2 regions of the Streptomyces sp. NPDC049687 genome follow, and region 2 is predicted to be linked to the other one. Evidence: riboswitches for the same ligand, from Rfam matches in the RefSeq annotation. Region 2 holds a riboswitch; the other holds the start of a gene.

Region 1 (14,433 bases), on a different contig from region 2:
ACGAACAGCGGGACCGCCGCGACGAGCCCGACGGCCCCGACAGGACCACGGCCTGCCGTCCGATGGCCCGCCGCTGGTCCTCGATCAGCCCAGTTGATCCCGCACATACGTCCGCCAGTTCGCGGTGAACTCCGTCAGGGACACGCCGAGCACGTTCCGCAGGGCGCCCTCGACGGCTCCCGCCCGCTCCTGGTGCGCGCCGACCGCCCGGTAGAAGGCGTCCAGCTTCACCTCGCCCCACCGCTCGGCGATCATCCGGCAGGCCAGCCAGCCGCCCTCGTACGCCCGGGCCAGCCTGGCCGGGTCGCCGGAGAACCCGAAGTCGGCGTCGGTGGGCAGCCCGGCCGGTAGGCCGCCCTCGGCCACGGCGCTCCGGAGCTCGGGCGCGACCTGCGGCGGGGTGCGCCCGGTGCCCCGGTAGCCGACCCAGTCGGCGTATCCCTCGGACAGCCACAGCGGGGTGGCGGCGTTGGTGTGGGCGCGGGTGGCGACATGGGTGGTCTCGTGGGTGAGGACGACCTGCCTTCCGACCGAGCCGAGCAGGGCGTAGGCGTCGGGGTTGACGACCACCCGGTCGGCCGGTGCCTTCGTCCGGCCGCCGGTCTCCCCGGTGGTGACCGCGGCGATGCCCCGGTAGGAGGAGGCGGGCGAGCCGAGCAGCCCCGCCATGCCCTCCAGCGACCGCGGTACGAGGACGACGACGTGCCCCGCCCAGTCCGTACCCCAGGCCGCCGACACCGCGGGGACCGCGTCGTCGGCGAGGTCCGCGAAGGAGCGCAGCCGCGCCACGGGCTGTCCGACCCCCAGCACCAGGCTGTGCTCGCCGTGCACGACGGCCACCGTGCCCTCGTCCCACAGCTGCTCTCCCGCCTTCCGCGCGGGCTTCTCGGAGGTCACGGACCACGACCCGCCGGCGTCCCGGGTCAGGCGCAGGACGCGGCCCGCGGTCACCGGGGCCCTGTCGTAGCCCTCGACGCGATAGCTCAGCTCGGCGTCGGCGGTCAGGGAGTCCCCGTCCCGGCGCACCGCGGTCACCTTGTACGACCAGGCCGCCAGCGGCAGGGCCTTCAGGTCGGTGTAGCCCTCGGGGGTGCCGGTGGCGGCGTACGCCGGCGCGTCGTGGTGCAGGACGGCCGCCGCCCGCCGGTCCAGCACCCGCTGCACCTCGGCCTTCGCGGTGTCGGCCGCGGGATTTCCGCCGCAGGAGACCAGCGAGACGAGCAGCAGACAGAGCCCCGGCACCCCGGATCCGCGCACCCGCCCACGACCAGCCATCCTCCTGATCGTACGGCGGCCCGCACGAACGGGTCGCGGTCAGGGCCTGGTCACCGAGGAGACCGGCATCATCCCGACCGGGTCGTAGCGCACCGGCGCGCCCGGGTAGGGAGCGTGGATGACCTGGCCGTTGCCGGCGTACATGCCGACATGGCTGGCGTCCGAGCGGTAGGTGACGATGTCGCCGGGCTGGGCCTGGGAGAGCGGCACCGGACGGCCGGCGTGCGCCTGGGCCTGCGAAGTGCGGGGCAGGGACACCCCGGCCTGCGCGTACGACCACTGCACCAGGCCCGAACAGTCGAAGCCGGAGGGGCCGTTGGCGCCCCAGATGTACGGCTTGCCGAGCGCGGAGCGGGCGGCGGCGAGGGCGGCGGCCGCGCGGCCCGAGGCGGGGACGGCGCCCGCGAGGTCGGGCATGTCGAAGCGGCCGGAGCGGGAGGCCCGGTCGTAGGCGGCGCGTTCGGCGGTCGGCAGGGCGTTCAGCAACTGCCGGGCTCTGGCGAGCTTCCGCTCGACGGTCCGCTTGTGGCCGGCGACGGCCTTGCGGCTCCTCTCCAGCTCGGCGAGCTTCCGGGCGGCCTCGGTGCGCTCCTGTGCGAGCTCGCGCATCGCGTCCTGGAGTTCCCTGAGTTCACCGGCCTGGTGGGTGGTGATCCGGTCGAGGACGGAGGCCTTGGCGAGGTAGTCGTCCGGGTCGTCGGAGAAGAGCAGCGCCAGGGACGGGTCGAGGCCGCCCGAGCGGTACTGGGCACCGGCCAGCGAACCGAGCGTCTCGCGCAGGTCATTGATGCGCCCTTGCTGCCGCGCGATATGGTCCTGCGCGTCGCCCACCTCCCGGCGCAGGGCGCCGGCGCGCTCACCGGCCTTGTTGAAGGCCTCGGTGGCTTGCTCGGCCTCCTCGTAGAGCCGGTCGACCTCGGCGCGGGTGTCGTCGTGCGGCGCGGCCGAGGCCGGTACGGCGGTCAGGGCGCCGAGTGCGGCGGCCGCGGCGGACAGCACGCCCAGGGCGCTGGTGGCGCCCCGGTCGAACCCGGACGGTGCAAGGCGGCGATGGGACCCCACGGGAAGCCGCGCTCCTTCCACTGGCGGACAGGGACCGTCCCCCCGTGGCGGGGGCCCGGGAGGAAACGCGGCAGACAGTAGCCCCGTGTCGAGGGGCGGGCCAAAGACCTCGGCGGGCACACACAGTGACGCCCCGCCGCTGACGCAGGTCACCGGCGGGGCGTGGGGTCACATCGTGTTGTCGCAATTCGCCCGTTCGGGCGGTGTCGTGTCCTGATCTTGGAACGGAGCCGTGGGAGTGACGAACCCCCGGGGCTCGAGCGTCAGACGCGGACGCCGAACATGAACGGGCCGCCGATCGTGCTCATCGACTCGTACCGGACGACGGTGCCGGTGCGCGGGGCGTGCAGGATCTGGCCGTTGCCCGCGTAGAGGCCGACGTGGTGCAGGTCGTTGAAGAAGAACACCAGGTCGCCGACCTTGAGGTCGCTGACGGAGTAGATGCGCGTGCCGAAGTTGGCCTGCGCCTGCGAGGTCCGGGGTATGGAGACGCCGGCCTGGGCGTAGGCCCAGGAGGTGAGACCCGAGCAGTCGAAGGAGTTCGGGCCGGACGCGCTGTAGACGTACGGCGAGCCGAGCTTGGACTGGGCGGCGGCGAACGCGGCTGCGGCGCGGCTGGAGGCGGAACCCGTGTCGCCGAGGTCGACACGCTCGGCGGAGGAGCGGCTGGCGCGGTCCTGCTCGGCGGCCAGCGCGGCCTTCTCCTTGGCGGTCAGCGAGTTGAGGAGCTTCTGCGCCTCGGCGAGCTTGCCCTGCGCGATCTTCTTCTGCTTGGCCAGCTCGGTCCGGGTGGAGGCGAGGTCCTTGAGCTTCTCGGAGGCCTCGGAGCGCTCCTGCGCGAGCTCTCGCTGCTTCTCCTGGATCTTCTTCAGCGCCTCGACCTGCTGGGCGCTGAGCTGGTCGGCGGCGGACGCCTTGTCCAGGTAGTCGTCGGGGTTCGACGACAGGAAGAGCTGGAGGGAGGAGTCGATGCTGCCGGTGCGGTACTGGGCGGCGGCCGCCAGGCCGATGGAGTCACGCAGCTCGTTGAGCTCCTCCTGGCCGCGGGCGACGTTGTCCTGGATGGTGGAGATCTCCTTCTGGAGCTTCTCCTGCTTCTCCTCGGCCCCGTTGAGCTTCTCGGTGGCCTGCTCCTGCTCCTCGTAGAGCTTGTCGACCTTGGCCTTTACCTCGTCCTTGCTGAGCTTCTCGCTCGGCGCCGCGTTGGCGGCCTGGGAGCTCAGAGCGACGGCAGCGGCGGCTGCGGTGGTCAGCACGGTCACGCGTGCGCGACTCGGCTGCTTGGGTCGACGGTGGGACGCCACGGAGACGGGCTCCTTCTTTTGAGTGATCACCCGTGTGGAGGTTCGAGCACCAGACCTTAGTGACCTCGCCGTGATCAGATCAAATCCCCCGGCGCAAAAATCACGTTACGCAACGCAGTTTTTCCCGGGAACTCACGTGCGGTGATACGTGATTGACGCTACGTTGCGTGACGATCCCGCTCAATTCAGGCATTAAACCTGCAACTTCTCCCTTTCAGGACAGTCTCTTCAGAAGTACCGCGGAAGCCACCGGCCGGGCCCCCGCCTTCGCGATCCCGTCGGCGACCTCGCGGTCGGTCGAGGCGACGATGACGGGCCGGCCCGGCGGCTCGGCGCGCACCAGCTGGCGGATCAGCTCGTCGGCGGTCACGCCCGCCTTGGAGAACAGCACCCGCACCCCGCGCGGCGGCGCGAGCAGCACCGGAGCGGCCAGTTCGGCCCCGTCGAAGACACAGGTGACCTCGGCTCCGGTCTGCGCGGCGAGCGCCGAGAGCTGCCCCAGCAGCCGCAGCCGCTGCTTCTCCAACGGCATCTGCGGATAGCCGGTCTTGGTGACGTTGTAGCCGTCGACGACCAGATGCGCCTGGGGCAGTGCGAGCAACTGGTCGAGAATGGCCGGATCGTTCTCCGAAAGGGCGCGCGCGGCGATGTCCTTCGGGGTCATGCGCCCCGGTTCGACCGCGTCGACGGTCTCCGCCGGCCGCACCGACACCGGCGGCAGGGCCAGTTCGCGGCGCAGCCCCTGGGCCGCGTCGAGTACGGTGTCCAGCAGCAGCCGCAGCCGCATGTCCTCGACGCTGCGCCCCTCACGGGCCGCCCGCCGGGTGGCCTCCAGGGCGGCCTCCGCCTCCCCCAGGCGCGCCTTCAGCCGCCGGGACTCGCTCTCGGCGGCGGACACCTGTGCCTGCCCCTCGGCGCGTACGGCCTCGATCTCGCCCTGCACCTTGCGCAGCGCGGCCTCGCCGCGCTTGACGTCACTGAGGGCCGAACGCAGCTTGCGGTGAAGTGATTCCGCTTCCTTCTTCGCCGCGTCCAGCTCGGTCCGCAGCCGCTCGGTGTCCAGCCGGGTCTGCTCGCGGGCCTGCGCGAGCTCCTCGCGCAGCCGCTCCAGTTCGGCCCGGCTCTCCTCGTCGGCGCGCTCGGCGTCCGCCCGCTGCGCCTCCTCGCCGGCCGCGGTCACCAGCTTCACCCAGCCGACGGGCCGCAGCACATAGGCCGCGGCCGCCACGTCGAGCGGGTCCGCGGCCGGGGTCGGCGAGCCGGAGTCGAGAGCGCCGGAGAGCTCCGGCTGGGCTTCTCTGTACTTCTCGGCGATGCGCTGCCGGAACAGCGGATCGGTCTCCAGGGCGGCCGCCATCGCGTTGCCCGCGAACTTCGCCCGCCGATTGGGGGCGAACCGGGCGTACTGCCTCAATTGAGCGGGAAGTTCGCCGACGGTCAGACCACCGAAGCCGTCGGAGACGATCTGCACGACCCGGCGGCGCACTCCGTCGGGCAGCGGACGGTCGAGCACCTCAGCGGCGCCGTCGCCCGGCCCCCCGCCTGCGCTCTCCACCATCCGTCTCCACCCCAATACTGTGCGGGCCCCTCGCCCACTCTCGACTTCGCTCGAGCGGGGGGACCCCCACCGTCAGGAACCGGCGCCCGGCCGATCCACGAGTTCCACCTGGTCCACGGCGTTGCACCAGCGGCACCGCACCGACTCGATGGTCTCACTGACCACCTCGCGCTCCTCCACCTTCGGCTCACCGGCGAGATCGAGGTGGACGTACTCGACGACCTTCGACGAACGCGTCACGTCGAACCGGGTGAGGTTGCCGCAGAGGGTGCAGCGCCACCGCGTGGTGGCGGTCGGCAGGGGAACCGTCATCGTGACTGTCCGCTTCCTTCTAGTGTCGGTCTTCCATGCGGGTCGCGCCGGAGGCTCCCCGCTGTGCATGGCTCGTAACCCTACGGCCTGCCACGTCCTCGCCGCCCATCCGTCCACGGCGGCGAGGCGATATGGGCTGGTGCGTCCCCTTACGCCATGCTCTGTGTCCATGATCGGCAACTGGAGCGGGACCGTCCGCAGAGCACTCCGCAGCCCCTCGGCGCCGGTGACGTACGGACTGATCGCCCTGTGCTGTCTGGTCTTCGTGATCGGCCCGGCCTCGGGACTCAATCCGGCGTACGGCTCCGGCGACGAGCTGTTCGCCGCACGGCGGGCCTACTTCCGCCGCTGGGGCGTGGTCCCGGCGGAACTCTTCGCCGGCTCCGCGCGAGCCACCCTGACGCCCGCCACGGCTCTCTTCGTCCACGGCAGCTGGGTGCACCTCCTGGGCAACATGCTCTTCCTCTACGTGTTCGGGGCGATGACGGAGGACCGGATGGGCCGCGTCCGGTTCATCCTCTTCTACTCCGGCTGCGGCTACCTGGCCCTGCTGGGGTACGCGGCCGCGCACGCCGCGTCATCGCAGTCGCTGGTGGGCGCCTCCGGGGCGATCTCCGCGGTCCTCGGCGCCTTCCTGTACCTGTTCCCCCGGGCCCGCGTCACCAGTCTCCTGCCGTTCCTGTTCTTCCTGCCGCTGCGGTTCCCGGCGTGGGTCGTGCTGCCGTTCTGGGCGGCGCTGCAGTGGGTGGCGGTGGGGCAGGCCACCCAGGGGCCCGGGGTGGCCTATCTGGCGCACGTGGTGGGCTTCGGGCTGGGCTTCGCGTGCGCGTGGGCCCGTTTTCGTCCTGCGACTAGAGTGAGGGCCGCCCCAGCTCCGGCTCCCGAGGGAGAGAACCAGCCGTGATCACCGCGATCGTCCTCATCAAGACCAGCGTGGACCGGATCCCCGAGATCGCTGAGCGGATCGCCGCGCTGGATTCGGTGAGCGAGGTGTTTTCCGTGACCGGCACGTACGACCTGATCGCCATGGTCCGGGTGAAGCAGCACGAGGACCTCGCGGAGGTCATTCCGGGGAGCATCAGCAAGATCCCCGGGGTGGAGGCGACGGACACGCACGTGGCGTTCCGCACGTACTCCCAGCACGACCTGGAGGCGGCGTTCGCGATCGGTCTCGACTCCTGACCGTCCGAACCCCGCCTCCGGCGGACAAGCCCGACTAGACCGCGGGGACGCAGCGGCCGTCCTGCGTCCTGTACGTCCACCGCGCGCCGTCCGTCACCAGCTCCCGCACGGCCTCGACGAAGCGGTCCACGTGTTCGTCGGGGGTTCCGGCGCCGAAGCTGACACGGATGGCGTTGAGGGACTTCTCGCCCGGGGCCGCCTCGGGGGCGCCGCACTCGCCCTGGGTCTGCGGGTCGCCCCCCAGCAGCGCGCGGACCAGGGGGTGGGCGCAGAAGAGGCCGTCGCGGACGCCGATGCCGTACTCGGCGGAGAGGGCCGCCGCGAAGTGGGAGCTGTTCCAGCCCTCGACGACGAAGGAGATCACTCCGACCCGCGGGGCGTCGTCGCCGAACAAGGACAGCACCTTGACCTGCGGGACCTCGGCCAGGCCCGACCGCACCTTCTCGATCAGGTACCGCTCGCGGGCGACCAGGGTGTCGAAGCCGGCCTCGGTGAGGGCCTTGCAGGCCGAGGCGATGGAGTACGCGCCGATGACGTTCGGGGAGCCGGCCTCGTGGCGGGCCGCGTTCTCGTGCCACTCGACGTCCACTCCCCCGTCCTCGCGCCGGGTGACCTTGCGGCTGGCACCGCCGCCCGCGAGATACGGATCGGCCGCGCGCAGCCAGTCGGCCCGGCCGGCCAGGACGCCGGAGCCGAAGGGGGCGTAGAGCTTGTGGCCGGAGAAGGCGACCCAGTCGACGTCCAGGTCACGGACGGACACGGGGTGGTGGGGGGCCAGCTGGGCCGCGTCCAGGACGATCCGGGCGCCGTGGGCGTGCGCGGCGGCCGCGAGCTCGCGTACGGGCCACAGCTCGCCGGTGACGTTCGAGGCGCCGGTCACGCAGACCAGGGCCGGGCCGTGCGGGTCCCGGCCGGCGAGCGCGCGCTCCAGGGTGGCCACCGCCTGCCCCGGGGTGCGCGGGGCGTCGAGGTAGGTGACGCGGGCGTCCGTCCAGGGCAGCAGCGAGGCGTGGTGCTCGGTCTCGAAGACGAAGACCTGGCAGCCGGCGGGGAGGGCCCTGGCGAGGAGGTTGAGGGAGTCCGTCGTCGAGCGGGTGAAGACCAGCTGGTCGTCGGGGCGGCAGTCGAGGAACTCGGCGACCGTGGCGCGGGCGTTCTCGAACAGGTCCGTCGACAGCTGGGAGAGGTAGCCGGCGCCGCGGTGGACGCTGCCGTAGTAAGGGGCGTAGGCCGCGACGTCGTCCCAGACGCGCTGCAGGGCGGGGGCGCTGGCCGCGTAGTCGAGGGCCGCGTAGGTGACCTCGCCGCCCGTGACGAGCGGAACGGTGACATCCCTGCCCAGAACGGGCAACGGGGAGCAAATGGTCTGGGCGACGGCAGCGGTGGAGACGGACATGGGGGAACTCCCGTGAGAGGCAGGGGGAACCGCCGTGCGAGCGGGTGTGGCTCCAGCACGGAGGAAGGGGAAAGGGGATGCGGAGGCGGGGCTCTACGCCCTATCGCATTCGCTTGCTCACGAGAGACTCCCTCGAACGACCCAGGACCCCTGGTCTCGCGAGGGGTCCGCGCTTGCCGTGGACCTTGCTGTCCACGGCCTGGTCTTCACCCGGGGCACCCCGCCACGGACGGAGGGTTGCCGGACAGTCGGCCGGGGCCTCATGACTGTCACTCATGACCTGGTACAGGAACGTACGTGAAGTGATCGCGGTCCCGCAACTCGTGTCCGGATGACGGGACCGCACCACCGACGGCTACGCGTTGCTGGCGGCCACCCAGCGGTCCAGCGTCCGCTTGGCGGCGCCCGAGTCGAGGGACTCGGCCGCCCGGTCCATGCCGGACCGGATCTGCTCGGCGAGCGTGCCCGTGCCCGGCTCCAGGGCGACCAGCGCGGCCGCCGAGTTCAGCAGGACGGCGTCCCGGACCGGGCCCTTCTCGCCGTCCAGCAGGCGGCGGGCGACCTCCGCGTTGTACGACGGGTCCCCGCCCCGCAGGGCCTCCACCGGAACCAGCTCGATGCCGACGTCACGCGGGTCGAAGGCCTCCTCGGTGACCTTGCCGTCACGGACCACCCACACCCGGGAGGTGGCCGTGGTGGTCAGCTCGTCGAGGCCGTCGTCACCCCGGAACACCAGGGAGGAGTTCCCGCGCTCGGCGAAGACGCCCGCGACGACCGGCGCCATCCGCGGGTCCGCGACCCCGACCGCCTGCGCCCGCACCCGGGCGGGGTTGGTCAGCGGGCCGAGGATGTTGAACACCGTGCGGATGCCCAACTGCCCGCGTGCGGCGCCCGCGTGGCGCAGCGCCGGGTGGAACTTGATCGCGAAGCAGAAGGTGATCCCGGCCTCCTGGGCCACCTCGGCCACCCGCCGCGGGGTCAGCTCCAGATTGACGCCGAGCTTCTCCAGGACGTCCGAGGCGCCGGACGCGGAGGAGGCGGCCCGGTTGCCGTGCTTGACGACCGTGGCGCCCGCCCCGGCGACGACGATCGCCGACATGGTGGAGATGTTGACGGTCTTGGCGCCGTCGCCGCCGGTGCCGACGATGTCCACGGTCCGCCCGGGCACCTCGATCACGTTGGCGTGCTCGTACATGGCCCGGACGAGCCCGTTGATCTCCTCGACGGTCTCGCCCTTGGCCCGCATGGCCACCACGAACCCGGCGATCTGCGCGTCCGTCGCCTCGCCCTGCATGATGCGGTCCATCGCCCACGCCGTGGCGTCGGCGCTCTGGTCACGGCCGTACAGCAGGGCGTTCAGCACCTCGGGCCAGGAACGGCCCGCCGCGGTGTCGCCTCCAGCGGGGGTCACAGCGCTCATCAGCCGCTCCTGGGTGTCGTACCGGTCGAAAGGTCTCTCGTCGGAGAGTGCGATCCCACCCTATCCAGCCGCAGGGCACGGCGAAGGGCCCCGTCCGAACACCGGACGGGGCCCTCTGCGTGGCGTGGCGACGCCGGACGATCAGTGGTGGCCGTGGCCGCTCGTGATCTCCTTGTACTCCTCGACGGTCGGCTTCGGGATCTGCTGGTCCTCGCCGAAGTACGCGTCGCTGATCTTGGCGCGCAGCTTCTCGGACCGCTTGATCTTGCGCTCGACGCCGTTCTCGTCGACGGCCGGGCCGATCGCGGCCGGCTCGTACTGCTCGTGCGCCGTGAGGGTGTGGAGCTGTTCCTGGCTGAGCGGCTCGTGGACCTCGATGAACTCACCGTGCGGCAGGCGCTTGATGGTGCCGGTCTCGCGACCGTGCAGCACCTTGTCCCGGTCGCGGCGCTGCAGGCCGAGGCAGATCCGCTTGGTGAGGATGTACGCGATGACCGGTCCGACGAAGAAGAAGATCCGGACGAACCAGGTGATCGAGTTGATCGACAGGTGGAAGTGCGTGGCCCACAGGTCGTTGCCACCACCGACCAGCGTGATCATGTACATCGTGACCCAGGCGGAACCCAGCGCGGTGCGCGTCGGGGCGTTGCGCGGGCGGTCCAGGATGTGGTGCTCGCGCTTGTCGCCCGTGATCCACGACTCGATGAAGGGGTAGAGCGCGAGCGCCGCGAGGACGACACCGAACAGGACCAGCGGGATGAACACGCCCAGGACCAGGGTGTGGCCCCAGATGTTGATCTCCCAGCCCGGCATGAAGCGGATCAGACCCTCGGCGAAGCCCATGTACCAGTCGGGCTGGGCGCCGGTCGACACCTGGTCCGGACGGTAGGGACCCATGGCCCAGATCGGGTTGATCTGCGCGATGCCCGCGATGAGCGCGATGGCGCCGAAGACCAGGAAGAAGAAGCCTCCGGCCTTGGCCATGTACACCGGCAGCAGCGGCATGCCGACGACGTTCTTGTTGCTCTTGCCGGGCCCCGCGAACTGCGTGTGCTTGTGGTAGAAGACCAGGATCAGGTGGCCCACCACCAGGCCGAGCATGATGCCCGGCAGCAGCAGGATGTGGATCGAGTAGAACCGCGCCACGAAGTCGTGGCCCGGGAACTCCCCGCCGAACAGGAACATCGAGATGTACGTGCCGACGATCGGCATCGACAGGATGGCGCCCTGGGTGAAGCGGACACCGGTGCCGGAGAGCAGGTCGTCCGGGAGCGAGTAACCGGTGAAGCCGGTGAACATGCCCAGGACGAACAGCAGGAAGCCGAACAGCCAGTTGATCTCACGCGGCTTGCGGAACGCGCCGGTGAAGAACACGCGCATCATGTGCACGAACATGCCGGCGAGGAAGATCAGCGCCGCCCAGTGGTGGATCTGCCGGATGAGCAGACCGCCGCGCACGTCGAAGGAGATGTGCAGGGTCGAGCTGAACGCCTCGGACATCAGCTGTCCCTGGAGCGGGACGTAACTGCCGTGGTACTCCACCTCGTTCATCGACGGGTGGAAGAACAGCGTCAGGTACACACCCGTCAGGATGATGATGATGAAGCTGTACAGGCACACTTCGCCCAACATGAACGACCAGTGGTCGGGGAAGATCTTGCGCATGTTGGCCTTGGCGAGGGAGTAGATCCCCAGCCGGCCGTCGGCCCAGTCGGCGATCCGCTCGCCGGCCGGCGCCTTCCCGCGCTCGCGGGCCTCGTTGTTCTCTGTGGTGCTCATCCGCGCTCCCAGAAAGCAGGACCGACGGGCTCTTCGAAGTCGCCGAGCGCCTCGAGGTAGCCCTCGTCGTTCACACCGATGCGCAGCTGCGGCAGGGCGTGACCGGCGGGGCCGAAGATCACTCGGGCACCGTCGGAGAGGTCGAAGGTGGACTGGTGGCAGGGGCACAGCACGTGGTGCGTCTGCTGCTCGTACAGGGAGATCGGGCAACCGACGTGGGTGCAGATCTTCGAATACGCCACGATGCCCTCGTGCGACCACTCGAGCTCGCGCTTGTCCTTGATGTTGTCCGGCTGCAGCCGGACGATCATCAGGGCCGACTTGGCGATCTCGTTCTGGAAGTCCTCGTCGTGCTCCTCCAGGCCCTCGGGCTTGCAGAAGGTGAGCGAACCGACGGCGACGTCCGAGGGACGCAGCGGCTCGTTCGTGTTCATGTTGACGAGGAGCTTGCCCTTGGCCCACAGCGTGTGGCGCAGCTTGTCCTCGGGCAGCGGGCCGAGGTCGCGCAGCAGCACGACACCGGAGAGCGGCACCAGGGTGAGCGCGCCCAGCATGGTGTTGCGGATCAGCTTGCGACGGCCGATCGCCGACTCCTTGGCGCCCTGCTTGAAGTCCGCGTGGACCTTCGCACGGACCTCGGGGTCGGCCGCGATCGCGTGACGCTCGTCGGCGACCTCGACGTCCGACATCAGGGTGCGGGCCCAGTGGACCGCGCCGGCGCCGATGGTGAACAGCGCCGTGCCCAGCGTCAGACCCAGCGCGAAGTTCAGCGCGCTGAGGTGGCCGATCGGGAACACGAAGATCGACTTGTCGGCGGGGATCGCCACATAGGAGGCGATGAAGCCGACCGTGGCGAGCATCGAGAGCGTGAACAGGAAGGCGACGGCACGCTCGGACCGCTTGGCGGCCCGCTCGTCGATGTCCTGGACACGGTGCTCGTGGGGCGGCAGCCCGGGGTCGGCGAACGGGTTCTTCTCGTCCGCGACGCCTACCGCCGTACCGTGGGCGTGGCCCTGCTCAGCGGGCAGGTTCTCTTCTGGAATGTCTTGGCTACTCATGACTTCTTGGCCTTTGCGGTCCGAGCGGCGACCCAGACGGCGACAGCGATCAGGAGACCGAGACCGAAGATCCAGGCGAACAGGCCCTCACTGACCGGCCCGAGGCCGCCCAGCTTCAGACCACCGGGGTTGGTCGTCTCGTCACCGTTGACCGCGTGCAGGTACGCGATGATGTCCTTCTTGTTCTGCTCCGACAGCGTCGTGTCGGGGAAGGAGGGCATGTTCTGCGGGCCGGTCTGCATGGCCTCGTAGATGTGCTTCGGGTCCACGCCCTCGAGCGGAGGAGCGAACTTGCCCTTGGTGAGGGCACCACCCTCGCCGGTGAAGTTGTGGCACTGCGCGCAGTTGGTGCGGAACAGCTCACCGCCCTTGGCGATGTCGGCGCCCTCGGGGCCGTACTCGGCCTCGGTCGGGATGTTGGGCCCGGCGCCCAGGGAGGAGATGTACGCGGCCAGCTGGTCGATCTCGGCCTGCGTGTAGATGACCTTCTTCTTCGGCACCTGAGCGCCCTGGGAGGTCGCCGCCGGCATGCGCCCGGTGCCGACCTGGAAGTCGACGGACGCGGCGCCCACGCCGACCAGGCTCGGACCGTCGGAGCTGCCCTGACCTGCGGTGCCGTGGCAACTGGCGCAGCCTACGGCGAAGAGCTTCTTGCCCTCGTCGATGGCCAGGGACTGGGCGGTTTCATCTGCCTGCGCCTTGCTCGCGGGCGCGAACGCGGCGTACAGCCCCCCCGTGCACGCCAGCGCGAGGAGTAGGACGACGAGCGCCGCCAGCGGATGGCGTCGTCGTACGGAGAGCTTTTTCACGGATTACCCCGGTGTCAGGATCTTCTGCGTCGATGCTTCTGGGTGGTGCGCTTCTGCGGCGCTCGGAACGGGCCCGGCTACTTGATCATGTAGATCGTGGCGAAGAGGCCGATCCAGACGACATCGACGAAGTGCCAGTAGTAGGACACGACGATCGCGGCGGTCGCCTGCTCATGGGTGAACCTCTTGGCCGCGTAGGTCCGTCCGAGGACGAACAGGAAGGCGATGAGCCCGCCCGTCACGTGCATGCCGTGGAAGCCGGTGGTCAGGTAGAAGACCGAGCCGTACGGGTCGGAGGAGAGCGAGAGCCCGTCCTTCTTCACCAGCTCGGTGTACTCGTAGATCTGACCGCCGATGAAGATCGCACCCATGATGAAGGTGATGATGAACCAGCCCCGGAGCTTCTTCACGTCACCGCGCTCGGCCGCGAAGACGCCGAGCTGACAGGTGAGGGAGGAGAGCACCAGGATCGTGGTGTTCGTGGCCGAGAACGGGAAGTTCAGGGCCTCGGCCATTTCCTTCCAGTGCTCGGTACCCGTCACCGAACGCAGGGTGAAGTACATCGCGAAGAGGGCCGCGAAGAACATCAGCTCGGAACTCAGCCAGATGATCGTTCCGACGCTGGTGAGGTTCGGCCGATTGACCGACGGGTGCGCGTGCCCGGTATCTACTGTCGTTGCTGTCGCCACGACCGACATTATGTCGGTCGCTTATCTCGCGCTCACTCCGGGGGGTGCCGTTCGGAGTGTCTCTCCCCTCGGTACCGGTGTTGACGTGGTGTTGAACGGAGTAACATCCGGCTCAACTGGCCTGTCCGTACGACGCTGACGTCTTCGGAGGAACAATGCAGCCGACCGCCACGGTGCTGGTCTACAGCGACGACTCCAACACCCGAGAGCAGGTGCGGCTCGCCTCCGGGAGGCGGCCGGCTCCTGATGTGCCCGTGGTCGAGTTCCTGGAGTGTGCGACTCCCGACGCGGTCGTCAGGGAGCTGGACAAGGGCGGGATCGATGTCTGCGTCTTCGACGGCGAGGCCGTGCCCATGGGGGGTATGGGCATGTGCCGGCAGATCAAGGACGAGGTGTTCCAGGCGCCGCCGGTGCTGTTGCTGATCGCTCGTCCTCAGGACGCGTGGCTGGCGACGTGGAGCCGGGCCGACGCGGCGGTGACGTTGCCGGTGGAGCCGGTGGAGTTCGCGGCGGCGCTGGCCGCCCTGTTGCGGCAGAAGAGGCTGCTGAGCGCCTGAGGGGGCGCAGGCGGGTCACAGCGCCGCCGGCC
Region 2 (14,433 bases):
GTGAACCTCGACGCCTTCGACCACCAGGACATCCCGTTCGAGCGGCTGGTGGAAATCCTGAACCCCCCGCGCACCCTGGCCCACCACCCCCTCTACCAGATCCTGCTCTCCCACAGGAGTTCTCCCGCTGCGGAATTCACACTGCCCGGAATCAATGTCGAGCCCTGGGCCTCAGGAGTCGACACCGCCAAAACGGACCTCGCCTTCAGGATCACGGAGTTGCGTGATGAGGCCGGTGAGCCGGCTGGTGTGCAGGGTGGGGTGTCGTATCGGACGGACCTGTTCGACGCGGTGACGGTGGAGGCCCTGGCCGAGCGCCTGGTGCGGGTACTGGACGCGGTCGTGGCCGATCCGGACCGCAGGGTAAGTGCGATCGAATTGCTCTCCGGGGAAGAGCGCGAACGCGTCCTCGTGGAGTGGAACGACACAGCCGCGCAGGTACCCGACGCCACCCTGCCGGAGCTGTTCGAGGAGCAGGTACGCCGCTCACCCGACGCCACCGCACTGATCACCAGCGCGGGAGAACGGTCGTACGACGACCTGAACACGGCGGCCAACGCGCTGGCACGGCTGCTGCGGGCCCAGGGCATCGGCCCGGAGAACGTGGTCGCCCTGGCACTGCCCCGCACGGCGGCCCTGGTCACCGCCGTCCTCGCGGTACTGAAGACCGGAGCCGCCTATCTCCCCCTGGACACGGGCCATCCGGCCGACCGGCTCACGCACATGCTGCACGACACCCGGACCGCCGTCATCCTCACCGACACCGGCATCAGCGGTCTGATCCCCGACGCCGGCATCCCCGCCATCCACCTCGACGACCCCGCCATCACCGCAAAACTCGCCGAACTGCCCACCCACGACCTCACCGACGCCGACCGCACCACACCCCTCCACCCGCAGAACCTCGCCTACATCATCTACACCTCCGGCTCCACCGGCACCCCCAAAGCCGTCACCACCCCCCACAGCAACGCCGTCAACCTGGTGACAACACTCATCGAGCGGTCCGCGATCGGGCCGGACAGCAGGGTGCTCCAATTCGCCCCGCCCACTTTCGACGCTTCGATCAGCGAGATATTCCGGGCGCTGCTGTCCGGGGCGACACTCGTGATACCTCCGGCGAACCGGCTGGCCCCCGGCCCCGACCTCGCGCAACTGGTCGCCGAGTGGGGCATCGACCACTGTGCGCTGCCGCCGTCGGCACTGGCGGTCATCCCCGCAGGAGGCCTGCCCGTCGGAACGAATCTCGCGGTCGCCGGCGAGGCCTGCCCTCCGGACATGGTCGAGCGCTGGTCCGCCACTACCCGAATGCTCAACGTCTACGGTCCGACCGAGACCACGGTGTGCTCCACCATCAGTGGCCCTTTGTCCGGGTCGGTGGTGCCGCCGATCGGCCGGCCGATCGCGAACACCCGAGTCCACGTACTGGACGAGGGTCTGCGGCCGGTACCGGTGGGCGTCACCGGCGAGCTGTACATCGCGGGAGCCGGAGTCGCCCGCGGCTACCTCAACCGGCCCGCGCTCACCGCGGAGCGCTTCGTGGCCGACCCCTTCGGACCGGCGGACAGCCGTATGTACCGGACCGGAGACCTCGCCAAATGGCGCCATGACGGACAACTGGACTACCTCGGCCGAGCCGACCAGCAAGTCAAGCTGCGCGGCTTCCGCATCGAATGCGGCGAAGTGGAAACCGCCCTCACCCGACACCCCTCGGTGGCGCAGGCAGCCGTCGTGATCCGCGAGGACCAACCCGGCGACCGACGCCTGGTCGCCTACACCGTCCCCGTCGACGGCGGCACACTCCCCGGCGGGACGCTGCGCGAGCACCTGGCCGGGCTCCTCCCCGACTACATGATCCCGTCCGCGTTCATGACGGTCGACGCCCTGCCACTGACCCGCAACGGCAAACTCGACCGCACCGCGCTCCCCCGGCCCGACTACACCTCCACCGACACCTACCGGGCCCCCGACACCCCCCGCGAACAGGCACTCGCCACCCAGTTCGCCCACACCCTGGGCGTCGAACGAGTCGGAGCGGACGACAGCTTCTTCGCCCTCGGCGGCCACTCCCTCCTCGCCGCCCAGCTCGTCAACCGCGTCCGTAACGACCTCGGCCTCGACCTCACCGTCCGCGACCTCTTCCAGGCCCCCACCGTCGCCGAACTGGCACGTCGCCTGGAATCACGGTCTCCTGCTCGGCCTCGCCCCAAACTGCGGCGGATTCCCAGGAATCGGGGAGACGGCCCGGACGCATGAACGGCAGAAAAACCCTTTCACATGAAAGCCAGAACAGGAGATTCTTCGGTGCCCTTTGACAACAGCGTCTGGCTGCGCCGCTTCCATCCGGCCTCGGAAAACTCGGTACGTCTTGTCTGCTTCCCCCACGCAGGGGGAGCGGCCAGCTTCTACTTCCCGTTCTCCGCGGCTCTCGCACCATCCGTGGAAGTGCTGGCCGTGCAGTATCCCGGGCGACAGGACCGGCTGGCCGAGGAAGGAGTCCCGGACATCGGCCGGCTGGCGGACGGAATCTTCACGGAGCTCCAGTCCCTGACCGACAAGCCAATGGTCCTCTTCGGCCACAGCATGGGTGCCATCATCGCCTTCGAAGTGGCCCACCGACTGGAACAGAAGGCCGGTATCTCGCCACGGAACGTGATTCTCTCGGGGCGGGCCGAGCCGTCGGCGCGGCCCGAGCAGATGTTCGACATCACCGACGAGGGCCTTGCCGCGGAGATCGGGGCGATGGCCGGCACCGATCCCGCACTGCTGGACCACCCGGAAATCCGGCAGATGATGTTCCGTGTCCTCCGCAACGACTACATGGCCATCTGGCGGTACCGCTCATCGTCCGACGCCGTACTCGACTGTCCCATCACCGTTTTCACGGGAGACCGCGACTCGAAGGTCACGGTTGACGAAGCGGAATCATGGCGCCACCGCACGAACAGTGAGTTCGGTCTCCAGGTGTTTCCGGGCGGCCACTTCTACCTCACAGACCAGAAGGAAGCCGTTGTCAGTGCTCTGATCGGCAGCGCCGCATAGGTTTTCCGGCCTCGCGCCACAGTTCCTTCCGCGCCCATCATCCGAACAAAAGAAAGCGAAGAAACCGTCATGACGAACCCGTTCGAGCGCGACGACGCAACCTACTATGTCCTGCTCAACCACGAAGGCCAGTACTCACTGTGGCCGTCGTTCGCGGAGATCCCCGCCGGCTGGTCGGTCGCTCACGGCGAAGCGAGCCGTGCGGCGTGCCAGGAATTCATCGAAGAAAACTGGACGGACATGCGGCCGAAGAGCCTCGTCGAGCTGATGGAGCGACGGCCCGTCCAGAGCATGAGGTAGCTGAATCGCCGCCGGGCGACCGCCGTGGACCGATATCAAGCCGACGAAGGAGCAGTACACCATGCGTGAGATCTACGAGCCCGGGCAGCTCCCCCCGCTGGGAGTCGTCCCGAAGTACATGTACGCCGCGATGATCCGGCCGGAGCGCTACGGCCCGCCGGAGAAGGCGATCTGCATCGAGACCACCGAGGTACCCGAGGTGGGACCCGGCCAGGTGCTCGTCAAGGTGATGGCGGCCGGGGTCAACTACAACAACATCTGGGCCGCGTTGGGCAGTCCGGCCGACGTGATCGCCGACCGGCAGCGGCTGGGGGCGAAGGAGGACTTCCACATCGGCGGGTCGGACGGCGCCGGTGTGGTCTGGGCCGTGGGCGAGGGCGTCAGCCAGGTGAAGGTCGGCGATGCGATCGTCATCTCGCCGGGGATCTGGGACGAGAAGGCCGCCGACATCCGGATGGGCGCGGACCCGATGACCTCGAAATCCGCGTTGGCCATGGGGTATGAGACCAACTACGGCACGTTCGCACAGTTCACCGTGGTCGACGAGTACCAGTGCCATCCCAAACCGGCCGGGCTGACCTGGGAGCAGGCGGGCAGCTTTCTGCTCACGGCCAGCACCGTCTACCGGCAGTTGCGCGGCTGGCAGCCGCACGTGGTCGAGCCCGGCGACCCTGTTCTTGTCTGGGGCGGTTCGGGCGGCCTGGGCTCGATGGCGATCCAGATCGTCCGGCAGTTCGGCGGCATCCCCATCGCGGTGATCTCCGACCCCTCGAACGAGGAGCACTGTCTCCGCCTGGGCGCGAAGGGGGTGATCAACCGGAACGACTTCGACCACTGGGGGCGGATCCCGTCCGCTTCCGACGGGGCCGCGTTCGCCACCTGGCTGGCCGGCGTCCGGGCGTTCGGCAAACGCATCTGGGACATCCTGGGCGAGCGCCGCTCACCCAGGATCGTCCTGGAACACCCGGGCGAGGACACCATTCCGACCTCGATGTACGTCTGCGACAACGCGGGCATGGTGGTCACGTGCGGGGCCACCAGCGGCTACGCCGCCGATGTCGACCTGCGGTTCCTGTGGATGCGGCAGAAGCGGCTGCAGGGTTCGCACGGGGCGAACACCTCACAGTTCCGGGCGGTCACGGAACTGGTCGCGCAAGGGCAGCTCGACCCCTGCCTGTCCATGGTCGTCCCGTTCGAAGACACCCCCGGTGTGCACCAGTTGATGTACGAGAACCGCCACCCGGGGGGCAACATGTCCATCCTGATCGGCGCCGCGGCTCCCGGACTGAAGGAGTGACCCAGCCGGAGTTCGGCTCCCTGTGCGGGCCGTCGCGTCCGCCGGCGGATCGGCGATGACCAGCGGTGTGCCTCCGGCACCCGTCCCTGGTCGGTGGACCGGTCTGGCCCTCAACAGTCGGCAGCGGCAGCTGAAACGCCCGAGGGCGGCACCCCCAGCCGTAGCCAGGGGATACCGCCCTCGGTCCGAAGGACAGGCGATCAACCGTCAGGTCGATCAGAAGTCCATGTCACCGCCCGGCATGCCGCCGCCGGCCGGGGCCGCGGCCTTCTCCGGCTTGTCGGCGATGACGGCCTCGGTGGTGAGGAAGAGCGCGGCGATGGAGGCGGCGTTCTGCAGGGCAGAGCGGGTCACCTTCGCCGGGTCGATGATGCCTTCCTTGACCAGGTCGACGTACTCGCCGGTCGCGGCGTTCAGGCCGTGCCCCGGGGTCAGGTTGCGCACCTTCTCCACGACCACGCCGCCCTCGAGGCCGGCGTTGACGGCGATCTGCTTCAGCGGGGCCTCGAGCGCGATGCGCACGGCGTTGGCGCCGGTCGCCTCGTCACCCTCGAGGTCCAGCTTCTCGAAGACGGAGGACGCCTGGATGAGCGCCACGCCACCACCGGCGACGATGCCCTCCTCGACGGCGGCCTTCGCGTTGCGGACGGCGTCCTCGATGCGGTGCTTGCGCTCCTTGAGCTCCACCTCGGTGGCGGCACCGGCCTTGATCACGGCCACGCCGCCCGCGAGCTTCGCCAGGCGCTCCTGCAGCTTCTCGCGGTCGTAGTCCGAGTCGCTGTTCTCGATCTCGGCGCGGATCTGGTTCACACGGCCCGCGACCTGGTCCGAGGAACCGGCACCGTCGACGATGGTGGTCTCGTCCTTGGTGATGACGACCTTGCGGGCCTTGCCCAGCAGGTCGAGGGTCGTGTTCTCGAGCTTGAGACCGACCTCCTCGGAGATGACCTCGCCGCCGGTGAGGATGGCGATGTCGTTCAGCATCGCCTTGCGGCGGTCGCCGAAGCCCGGGGCCTTGACCGCGACGGACTTGAAGGTGCCGCGGATCTTGTTGACGACCAGGGTCGACAGGGCCTCGCCCTCGACGTCCTCGGCGATGATCAGCAGCGGCTTGCCCGACTGCATGACCTTCTCCAGGAGCGGGAGCAGGTCCTTGACGTTCGAGATCTTGGAGTTCGCGATCAGGATGTACGGGTCGTCGAGGACGGCCTCCATACGCTCCATGTCGGTGGCGAAGTACGCCGAGATGTAGCCCTTGTCGAAGCGCATACCCTCGGTGAGCTCCAGCTCCAGACCGAAGGTCTGGGACTCCTCGACGGTGATGACGCCTTCCTTGCCGACCTTGTCCATGGCCTCGGCGATGAGCTCGCCGATCTGGGTGTCGGCGGCGGAGATGGAGGCCGTGGAAGCGATCTGCTCCTTGGTCTCGACATCCTTCGCCTGCTCCAGCAGGGCGCCGGAGACGGCCTCGACGGCCTTCTCGATGCCGCGCTTGAGGGCCATCGGGTTGGCGCCGGCGGCGACGTTGCGAAGGCCTTCCTTGACCAGGGCCTGGGCCAGGACGGTCGCGGTCGTCGTGCCGTCACCGGCTACGTCGTCCGTCTTCTTCGCGACTTCCTTGACCAGCTCGGCGCCGATCTTCTCGTACGGGTCCTCGAGCTCGATCTCCTTGGCGATGGACACACCATCGTTGGTGATCGTGGGGGCGCCCCACTTCTTCTCGAGGACGACGTTGCGGCCCTTGGGGCCGAGCGTCACCTTGACGGCGTCCGCGAGCTGGTTCATGCCGCGCTCGAGGCCGCGCCGCGCCTCCTCGTCGAACGCGATGATCTTGGCCATGTGAAGTGGTCCCTCCAGGACTGGGGGTGATTCCTTCGGACCGCGCCCGCGCCCGCGACGGACGGCTCGCAATGCCGCGTGGTTCCTTGCCCCACCTGGCCTGCGGGCCTCACCGACCCGGTCCTTCTTTGTCACTCTCACCTTCAGAGTGCTAACGCAATGATTAGCACTCGGCATGGTCGAGTGCAAGCGCCTCTCCCGGATGCGGACCACTTGCCACCCCTGACGCCGGGCACGCCGAAGGGCTCGTACCCGGGAGGTACGAGCCCCTCGATCATGTACGGACCGCGTACAGAGTCCGTACAAAGAAAGTGCGCTCTCAGTCGGCGCGTGCTTCAGCCGGTCGCCAGCCGGACCATGTCCGCCTGCGGCCCCTTCTGACCCTGCGAGATCTCGAAATCGACCCGCTGGCCCTCTTCCAGGGTGCGGTACCCGTCCATCTGGATCGCGCTGTAGTGGACGAAAACATCCGCACCACCGTCGACCGCGATGAAGCCGTACCCCTTCTCCGCGTTGAACCACTTGACGGTGCCCTGAGCCATGCCTAACTCCCCTATTACTGGCCCTTGCACAGATCCACACTTCGCGGATCCGGGTCAGACCTCACCCCCCAGTTGGTTGGGGGCGTGCGCCGGAACGCGTCGACCGCGGCTGAATGTATCTGTCCAACTGCCGTCTGCAACAGGTCAGTCGGACGAGAATTCTGGACGCACGCGATCCGGAATGTGGCGAGAATTCGCCAGAATTCAGGGCAAGTCGGGCCCCGCAAAAGCCACAAATGCCACACAAGAGACACACACTTTGGCTGCTTCTTGTCGGGCCAGGGCAGAAATCAAAGGCTCCGGATCAGGGTTTCGCGACCCGGTTCCCCAACTGTACCGCGCTCAACCACACTGAATTGCCCCCTCCGCTTCTCTCACGGAGGGGGCAATTCGATGAACTCTCGGTAATCACTGTTACCGACGGTTACTACCGGCCGGTACTGACCAAAGGTCAATCACGACTCAGCCGCCGGCGACGGCGGGAATGATCGACACGCCCGCACCGTCCGGAGTGGCCGTCTCCAGCCCCTGCTCGAAGCGCACGTCGTCGTCGTTCACGTACACGTTGACGAACCGCCGCAGCTTGCCCTGGTCGTCCAGGACACGGGCGGCGATGCCGGTGTGGTTCTTCTCCAGATCGGCGATGACCTCGCCGAGGGTCGCCCCCTCGGCGGAGACCTCGGCCTGCCCGCCGGTGTAGGTACGCAGGATGGTGGGGATGCGGACGTTGACGCTCACGATGTGACCTCCGGTCGGGTGTCTGTCTGGGGACGGGCCGCTCTTACGCGAGACCAGCCTCGCGGAACGACTCCAGGTTGGGGCGGATCGTCGCCGTGAGCCCCGTCCCGGCCACCGCGTCCAACGTCTTCAGACCGTCACCGGTGTTGAGCACGACGGTCGTCAGCGTCGGGTCCAGCAGGCCGTTCTCGATCAGCTTGCGCGTCACACCCACGGTCACCCCACCGGCGGTCTCCGCGAAGATCCCCTCGGTCCGCGCCAGCAGCTTGATCGCGTCCACGACCTGCTCGTCCGTCACGTCCTCCACGGCCCCGCCCGTACGCCGCGCGATGTCGAGGACGTAAGGACCGTCCGCCGGGTTGCCGATCGCCAGCGACTTGGCGATGGTGTTCGGCTTCTGGGGACGGACCACGTCGTGGCCCGCCTTGAAGGCCACGGACACCGGGGAGCAGCCCTCCGCCTGCGCGCCGAAGATCTTGTACGGCTTGTCCTCGACGAGACCCAGCTTGATCAGCTCCTGCAGACCCTTGTCGATCTTCGTGAGCTGCGAGCCCGAGGCGATCGGGACCACGAGCTGGTCCGGGAGCCGCCAGCCGAGCTGCTCGGCGATCTCGTACGCGAGGGTCTTGGAGCCCTCGGCGTAGTACGGCCGCAGATTGACGTTGACGAAGCCCCAGCCCTCGCCCGCCGGGTCGCCGATGAGCTCGGAGCAGAAGCGGTTGACGTCGTCGTAGTTGCCCTCGATACCGACGAGCTCGCCGCCGTAGACGGCGGCCATGACGACCTTGCCCTGCTCCAGGTCGTGCGGGATGAACACGCAGGAGCGGAAGCCGGCGCGGGCGGCGGCGGCGCCGACGGCGCCGGCGAGGTTGCCGGTGGAGGAGCAGGAGAGGGTGGTGAAGCCGAACGCGCGGGCGGCCTCGATGGCCTGCGCCACCACCCGGTCCTTGAAGGAGTGCGTCGGGTTGCCGGAGTCGTCCTTGACGAAGAGCTTGCCGGGGTCGACGCCGAGTTCACGGGCGAGGTTGTCGGCCTGGACGAGCTGGGTCCAACCGGGGTTGATGTTGGGCTTGTCCGCCACGTCGGCCGGGACGGGCAGCAGCGGCGCGTAACGCCAGATGTTCGCGGGTCCCGCCTCGATGCGCTTGCGGAGCTCCTCGGTTTCGTAGGAGGAGAAGTCGTACGCGATCTCGAGCGGGCCGAAACACTCCTCGCAGGCGAAGACCGGGCCGAGGGGGACGCGGTGGCCGCATTCGCGGCAGCTCAGGGCCGCGGCGGGGCCGAGGTCGACGGTGGTGGAGTCGGTGGTGCTTGCAACAGTCTGCGCAGCCATGTGAGGCGAGGCCCTTTCTCCTCATCTTCCTCACGACGCATCTCGCCGTGAGACGGATTTGGCACCTTCCCTAGCCGGGAGCCTCACCACGACGACGTGGTCAGACCGGCTGGAGGGTTGCCGGGGCTTCATCGGGCCGTATCCCTCTGCCCCTCTGGATGAGCGGTATGCGGTTGTTGAACGTCGAACGCCTGATGACCCCGGACATGCGATGGTCATCCGCGTTGTTCAAGACTGTAACCGAAGGCCAGGACAGTTGAGAGAGTCGTCCGAACCGCGAGATGGATCACACGGTCACCTGCCGTGCACCCGGTGTGATCACGACAGTGAGGAGCCGCTGACTGTGCTGGAAGAAGTCGAGCGCTGGCTGGCCACCCGCTCCTGGTCCGTGACAGATCGTCCGCTGCACCGCGTCCTGTCCGCGAAACGCGCCACGGGTCAGTCGGTGTCCGTCGTCCTGCCCGCGCTGAACGAGGAGGAGACGGTCGGCGACATCGTCGCCATCATCCGTCACGACCTCATGCAGCAGGTTCCGCTCGTCGACGAGATCGTCGTCGTCGACTCGGGATCGACCGACCGCACGTCCGAGGTCGCCGCCGCGGCCGGCGCGCGGGTCGTGCACCGCGACGCGATCCTGCCCCGCATCCCGGCCGTGCCCGGCAAGGGCGAGGTCCTGTGGCGCTCCCTGCTCGTCACGAGCGGGGACATCGTCTGTTTCATCGACGCCGACCTGAGGGAGTTCTCCTCGGACTTCGTCTCGGGCATCGTCGGCCCGCTGCTCACCGACCCGGGCGTGGACCTGGTGAAGGGCATGTACGACCGTCCCCTGGGCGGCGCGGCCGGCCAGGGCGGGAGGGTCACCGAGCTGATGGCCCGGCCCCTGCTCAACATGCACTGGCCGCAGCTGGCCGGTTTCGTGCAGCCGCTCGGCGGTGAGTACGCGGCCCGCCGCGGCCTGCTGGAGCAGCTGCCGTTCCCCGTCGGGTACGGGGTGGAGCTGGGGATGCTGGTCGACGCGCTGCACCTGGTGGGGCTGGACGCGCTGGCCCAGGTGGACGTGGGGGTGCGCAAGCACCGCCACCAGGACGGGCAGGCGCTCGGCCGGATGGCCGCGGCGATCTACCGCACCGCCCAGCTCCGCCTGGCGCGCGGCCATCTCATCCGTCCCTCCCTCACCCAGTTCGAGCGCGGCGCCGACGGTTTCGAGCCGCGCACCTACTCGGTGGACATGGAGGAACGGCCGCCGATGGCGGAGATCGCGGAGTACGCGGCGCGCAAGGTCGCGTAACGGCACGGGCGGGCCGTATACGGCTGGATACGGCCCGTCCACAGGGGGCGACCGTACGTTTGAGCGTTTACCGACCGGGCTAGGTTGTGGCGTATGGCTTCCATGCACGGTGCTGTTGCTCGGGGTGCTGAGGTGCTGGTCGCGTCCAACCGCGGCCCCGTCTCCTACACGGTCGGCGAGGACGGCTCGCTGCACGCGAAACGCGGGGGCGGCGGCCTGGTCTCCGGTCTGTCGGCGATCGGCCCGGACGCGGGCGCGCTCTGGGTGTGCTCGGCGCTGTCCGAGGGCGACCGGGAGGCGGTCCGGCGCGGGATCGGCGAGGAGGGCGTGCGGATGCTGCCCGTCCCGGCCGACGTGCACGAGGACGCGTACAACGGCATCGCGAACTCGGTCCTGTGGTTCGTCCACCATCTGCTCTACCAGACCCCGCTGGAGCCGGTCTTCGACACGGAGTTCCGGCGGCAGTGGGCGTCGTACGAGACCTACAACCGCGCCTTCGCGGAGGCGCTGGCGGAGGAGGCGGCCGACGGCGCGGCGGTCCTGGTGCAGGACTACCACCTGTGTCTGGTCCCCGGGATGCTCCGGGAACTCCGCCCCGACCTGCTCATCGGCCACTTCTCGCACACTCCGTGGGCGCCGCCGGCGTTCTTCCGGATGCTGCCCGACGACATCCAGGAGCGGCTGATGGAGGGGATGCTCGGGGCGGACCGGGTGGCGTTCCTGACCTGGCCGTGGGCGACGGCTTTCCAGAACTGCGTCGAGGGGCTCGACCCGTATCGCTGGGTTCCGGCGTGGCAGTCGGGCGGGCCCAGGTCGATCGGGCACCTGAGCGACGAGCGGATCAGCCGCCGTACGTACATCGGCGTGCACAGTCTCGGCGCCGACGCGGAGTTCCTGCGCGCCCGTTCGCACGCGGCAGACGTCGAGGAACGCATGGCGGAGCTGCGCGCGGAGATCGGCGGGACGGGGCGCAAGACGATCGTCCGGGTGGACCGTACCGAGCTGTCGAAGAACATCGTGCGCGGACTGCTGGCCTACCGGCAGCTGCTCGAGGACCACCCCGAGTGGCACGAGCGGGTCGTGCACGTGGCCTTCGCCTACCCGTCCCGTCAGGACCTCGCGGTCTACCGGGACTACATGGCGGAGGTGCGGCGGGTGTCGGACGAGATCAACGAGCGCTACGGCACCCCGGGCTGGACCCCCGTGCTCCTCAACCTCAAGGACGACTTCGCCCGCTCCCTCGCCGCCTACCGCCTCGCGGACGTGGCCCTCGTGAACCCCATCAGGGACGGCATGAACCTGGTCGCCAAGGAGGTCCCGGTCGTCTCCGACGAGGGCTGCGCGCTGGTGCTGTCGCGGGAGGCGGGAGCGTACTGGGAGCTGCGCGAGGACGCGATCGTCGTCAACCCGTACGACATCCTGGAGACCGCCCGTGCCCTGCACGAGGGCCTGTCGATGAAGCCGGAGGAGCGCGCCGAGCGCACCAAACGGCTGGCTGCCGCCGCGACCGCGCTCCCTCCGGCCCAGTGGTTCCTGGAACAGCTGACCGCCCTGCGGGAGCTTCAGCCGAGCTGACCGGCCAGGTTCCGCAGGAGTCGTACGACGCCGGAGGGGCCGTCGACGACGAGGTCGGCGCGGGCCGCCAGTTCGGTGACCTCGGCACTGCCGCTGCACACCAGGAGGCCGGGGACGCCGTCGGAGCGGAGTTTCTCCACGGCGGCGAAGGCGGGGAGGTCGCCGAGGTCGTCGCCGGCGTAGAGCACGGACTCGGCGCCGGTCTCACGGATGTGCTCGAGGAGGGCGACGCCCTTGTCCATGCCGGGCGGGCGAAGCTCCAGGACCATCCGGCCGGGCTCGACGATCAGGCCGTGGCCGGTGGCGAGGCCGGTGAGGGGTTCACGCAGGGCGTCGAAGGCGGCCTGGGGGTCGGTGGCGCGGCGGGTGTGGACGGCGACGGCCCGGCCGCCCTTCTCCTCCACCCAGACGCCGGGCCAGTCCCCGGCGGCTTCGAGGACGGCGGGGAGTTCGGCGCGGGCGGCGGCGACTCCGGGGTGCGGGGCGGGGGCGGTGACCTCGCCGGTGGCCGCGTCCCAGCGTTCGGCGCCGTAGTGGCCGAGGACGGCCAGACGGTCCAGCCCCTCGGCTCCCGCGAAGCCCGCGTTGCGTACGGCCACCTCGGCGGGGCGGCCCGTGATCACCGCGACGGCGGCGACCTTAGGGGCGAGGGCCTGGAGGGCCGTAAGGGCGTCGGGGTGGGCGCGGGCGTCCTCGGGGTTCTCGACGATGGGGGCGAGGGTGCCGTCGAAGTCGAGGGCGACGAGGGTTCCGGAGGGGCGGGTGGTGATCGCGGCCAGAGCGGCCCGGCCTGCCGGGGTCGTGGGTGCGGGGTCCGTGGAGTGCGTCTCTTGGCTGCCCATGCGACGACCCTAACTTTCTAGCGGTCGGACCGCCGCGCCTCCCTCACTCTCCTCAGTCTGTTCACCGTCACCGGGTCGTGGGCCAGGGCCCGCGGGTCGTCCAGGAGGGCGTTCAGGAGTTGGTAGTAGTGGACCGGGGACAGGTCCAGTTCCTCGCGGATCGCCCGTTCCTTCGCGCCGGGGCCGGGGAAGGTGCGGCGCTCCAGGGCGAGTATGTCCCGCTCCCGCGGCTCCAGCTCTTCCTGCATGCCCCGCACGCTACCCCCGCCCGCCGACAGCGGCTCACTCGCCGGTGGCGCTCTCCGCGCTCGTGGCGGTGGCCTGGAGGTGGCCGAGGACCGCGGCCGCGCTGCCGGAGGGGCTGACGGCGGCGCCGATCCTCTTCTTGATGGACGCGCTGACCCGGGCCCAGGAGGTCCGTCCCACGGGGTAGAGCTGGGAGAGCGGGAGTTCGTCCAGGAAGGGCCGGAGATCGGCGTCCTGCTTGGCCGTGCTCATGACCTGGGAGGCGGAGTTGGTGGCGGGCAGCAGGTCGTACTCGCGGGAGAAGTCGAGGACGTTCTTCTCGCTGTAGACGTAGTCGAGGAACTCGCCGATCTGGTCGGCGTGCCCGTTCTGCCGGAAGGCCATCATCCAGTCGGCGACACCCATGGCGACCTTGCTGGGGCCGTCGAGGCCCGGCATCGGCACCATGCCGACCTTCACGCCCTTCGCCTCGGCGGCCTTCATCAGGGAGGGGTGCCCGTTCAGCATGCCTACGTCACCGGCGGCGAAGGCCGCGAAGGCGTCCGCGCGATTCAGCTTGCCGGGCGCGACCGGCCCGGTGAGGCCCTTGCCGACCAGCTCGTTCTTCAGCCAGTTGAAGGTCTCGATGTTCTCGGTGGAGTCGAGGCTGTAGCTGCTGACGGTCTGGGTGTAGCCACCCCCGCCGCTGAGCAGCCACTGCAGGGTCTCGCCCTGCGCCTCCTCGGGCCCGAGGGGCAGCGCGTACGGGTACTTCACGCCCTTGGCCTTGAGCGCCTCGGCGTCCTCGGCGAGCTCGGCCCAGGTGGTCGGCGGGGTGATCCCGGCCTGGGCGAAGAGGGTCTTGTTGTAGAAGAGCAGGCGCGTGGAGGAGGCGAACGGCATCCCGTACTGCGAGCCCCGCACCTTGCCGGCCTGCGCGAGCTGGGGGACGAAGTCGGCCTGGGTGGTGATGGAGAGCACGTCGTCCGCCTTGTAGAGCTGGTCGGCGGCCGCGTAGTCGGCGTAGGCGCCGATCTGCGCCAGGTCGGGCGCCTTGCCCGCGTCGACCATGTCCTTGACCTTGGCGTCGACGTCGTTCCAGGAGTAGACGGTCACGTCGACGGTGACGTCCGGGTGCTTCTTCTCGTACGCGTCGACGAGCTCGGCCCAGTACTTCTCGGAGCTGTTGGCGCTGCTGTCGCCGTAGTCGGCGGCGACCAGTCTCAGGGTGACGTGGTCGGAGCCTCCGGTGAGTCCGCATCCGGAGAGGGCCGCGGTCATGCCCAGGACGGACACCCCAGCGATCCTCCCGGCGATCGTCATCGACTTGTCTGCCCGCCGCTGCACAGCGTCACTTCCCTCGCGAGTGTCCGATTACTGGACAACTGATTGTGCCTACCAATGGATCGTTA

What was found. A riboswitch is a leader RNA that binds a small molecule or an ion and turns the genes downstream of it on or off. The one in region 2 is predicted to bind S-adenosylmethionine.
Region 1: another riboswitch for S-adenosylmethionine. It lies ahead of ACIBVL_RS02090 (aminotransferase class V-fold PLP-dependent enzyme); the one in region 2 lies ahead of thrC (threonine synthase).

Annotation. Positions count from the first base shown of each region.
Region 1 is NZ_JBITLN010000001.1:444,896-459,328, forward strand. It holds gene ACIBVL_RS02055 (hypothetical protein) at 85-1,275, opposite strand; gene ACIBVL_RS02060 (NlpC/P60 family protein) at 1,315-2,337, opposite strand; gene ACIBVL_RS02065 (NlpC/P60 family protein) at 2,601-3,641, opposite strand; gene ACIBVL_RS02070 (NYN domain-containing protein) at 3,856-5,199, opposite strand; gene ACIBVL_RS02075 (hypothetical protein) at 5,272-5,511, opposite strand; gene ACIBVL_RS02080 (rhomboid family intramembrane serine protease) at 5,681-6,415, shown strand; gene ACIBVL_RS02085 (Lrp/AsnC family transcriptional regulator) at 6,412-6,693, shown strand; gene ACIBVL_RS02090 (aminotransferase class V-fold PLP-dependent enzyme) at 6,728-8,089, opposite strand; SAM riboswitch class IV at 8,254-8,370, opposite strand; gene trpD (anthranilate phosphoribosyltransferase) at 8,445-9,509, opposite strand; gene ACIBVL_RS02100 (cytochrome bc complex cytochrome b subunit) at 9,651-11,288, opposite strand; gene ACIBVL_RS02105 (Rieske 2Fe-2S domain-containing protein) at 11,285-12,346, opposite strand; gene ACIBVL_RS02110 (c-type cytochrome) at 12,343-13,155, opposite strand; gene ACIBVL_RS02115 (heme-copper oxidase subunit III) at 13,233-13,853, opposite strand; gene ACIBVL_RS02120 (hypothetical protein) at 14,000-14,401, shown strand; gene ACIBVL_RS02125 (Ig-like domain-containing protein) at 14,417-14,433, opposite strand, start outside.
Region 2 is NZ_JBITLN010000019.1:5,098-19,530, forward strand. It holds gene ACIBVL_RS38175 (amino acid adenylation domain-containing protein) at 1-2,256, shown strand, start outside; gene ACIBVL_RS38180 (thioesterase II family protein) at 2,305-3,042, shown strand; gene ACIBVL_RS38185 (MbtH family protein) at 3,112-3,342, shown strand; gene ccrA (crotonyl-CoA carboxylase/reductase) at 3,404-4,639, shown strand; gene groL (chaperonin GroEL) at 4,856-6,478, opposite strand; gene ACIBVL_RS38200 (cold-shock protein) at 6,814-7,020, opposite strand; gene ACIBVL_RS38205 (ubiquitin-like small modifier protein 1) at 7,483-7,758, opposite strand; gene thrC (threonine synthase) at 7,802-9,091, opposite strand; SAM riboswitch class I at 9,110-9,256, opposite strand; gene ACIBVL_RS38215 (glucosyl-3-phosphoglycerate synthase) at 9,435-10,379, shown strand; gene ACIBVL_RS38220 (trehalose-6-phosphate synthase) at 10,473-11,954, shown strand; gene otsB (trehalose-phosphatase) at 11,942-12,796, opposite strand; gene ACIBVL_RS38230 (DUF3263 domain-containing protein) at 12,814-13,044, opposite strand; gene ACIBVL_RS38235 (ABC transporter substrate-binding protein) at 13,079-14,344, opposite strand.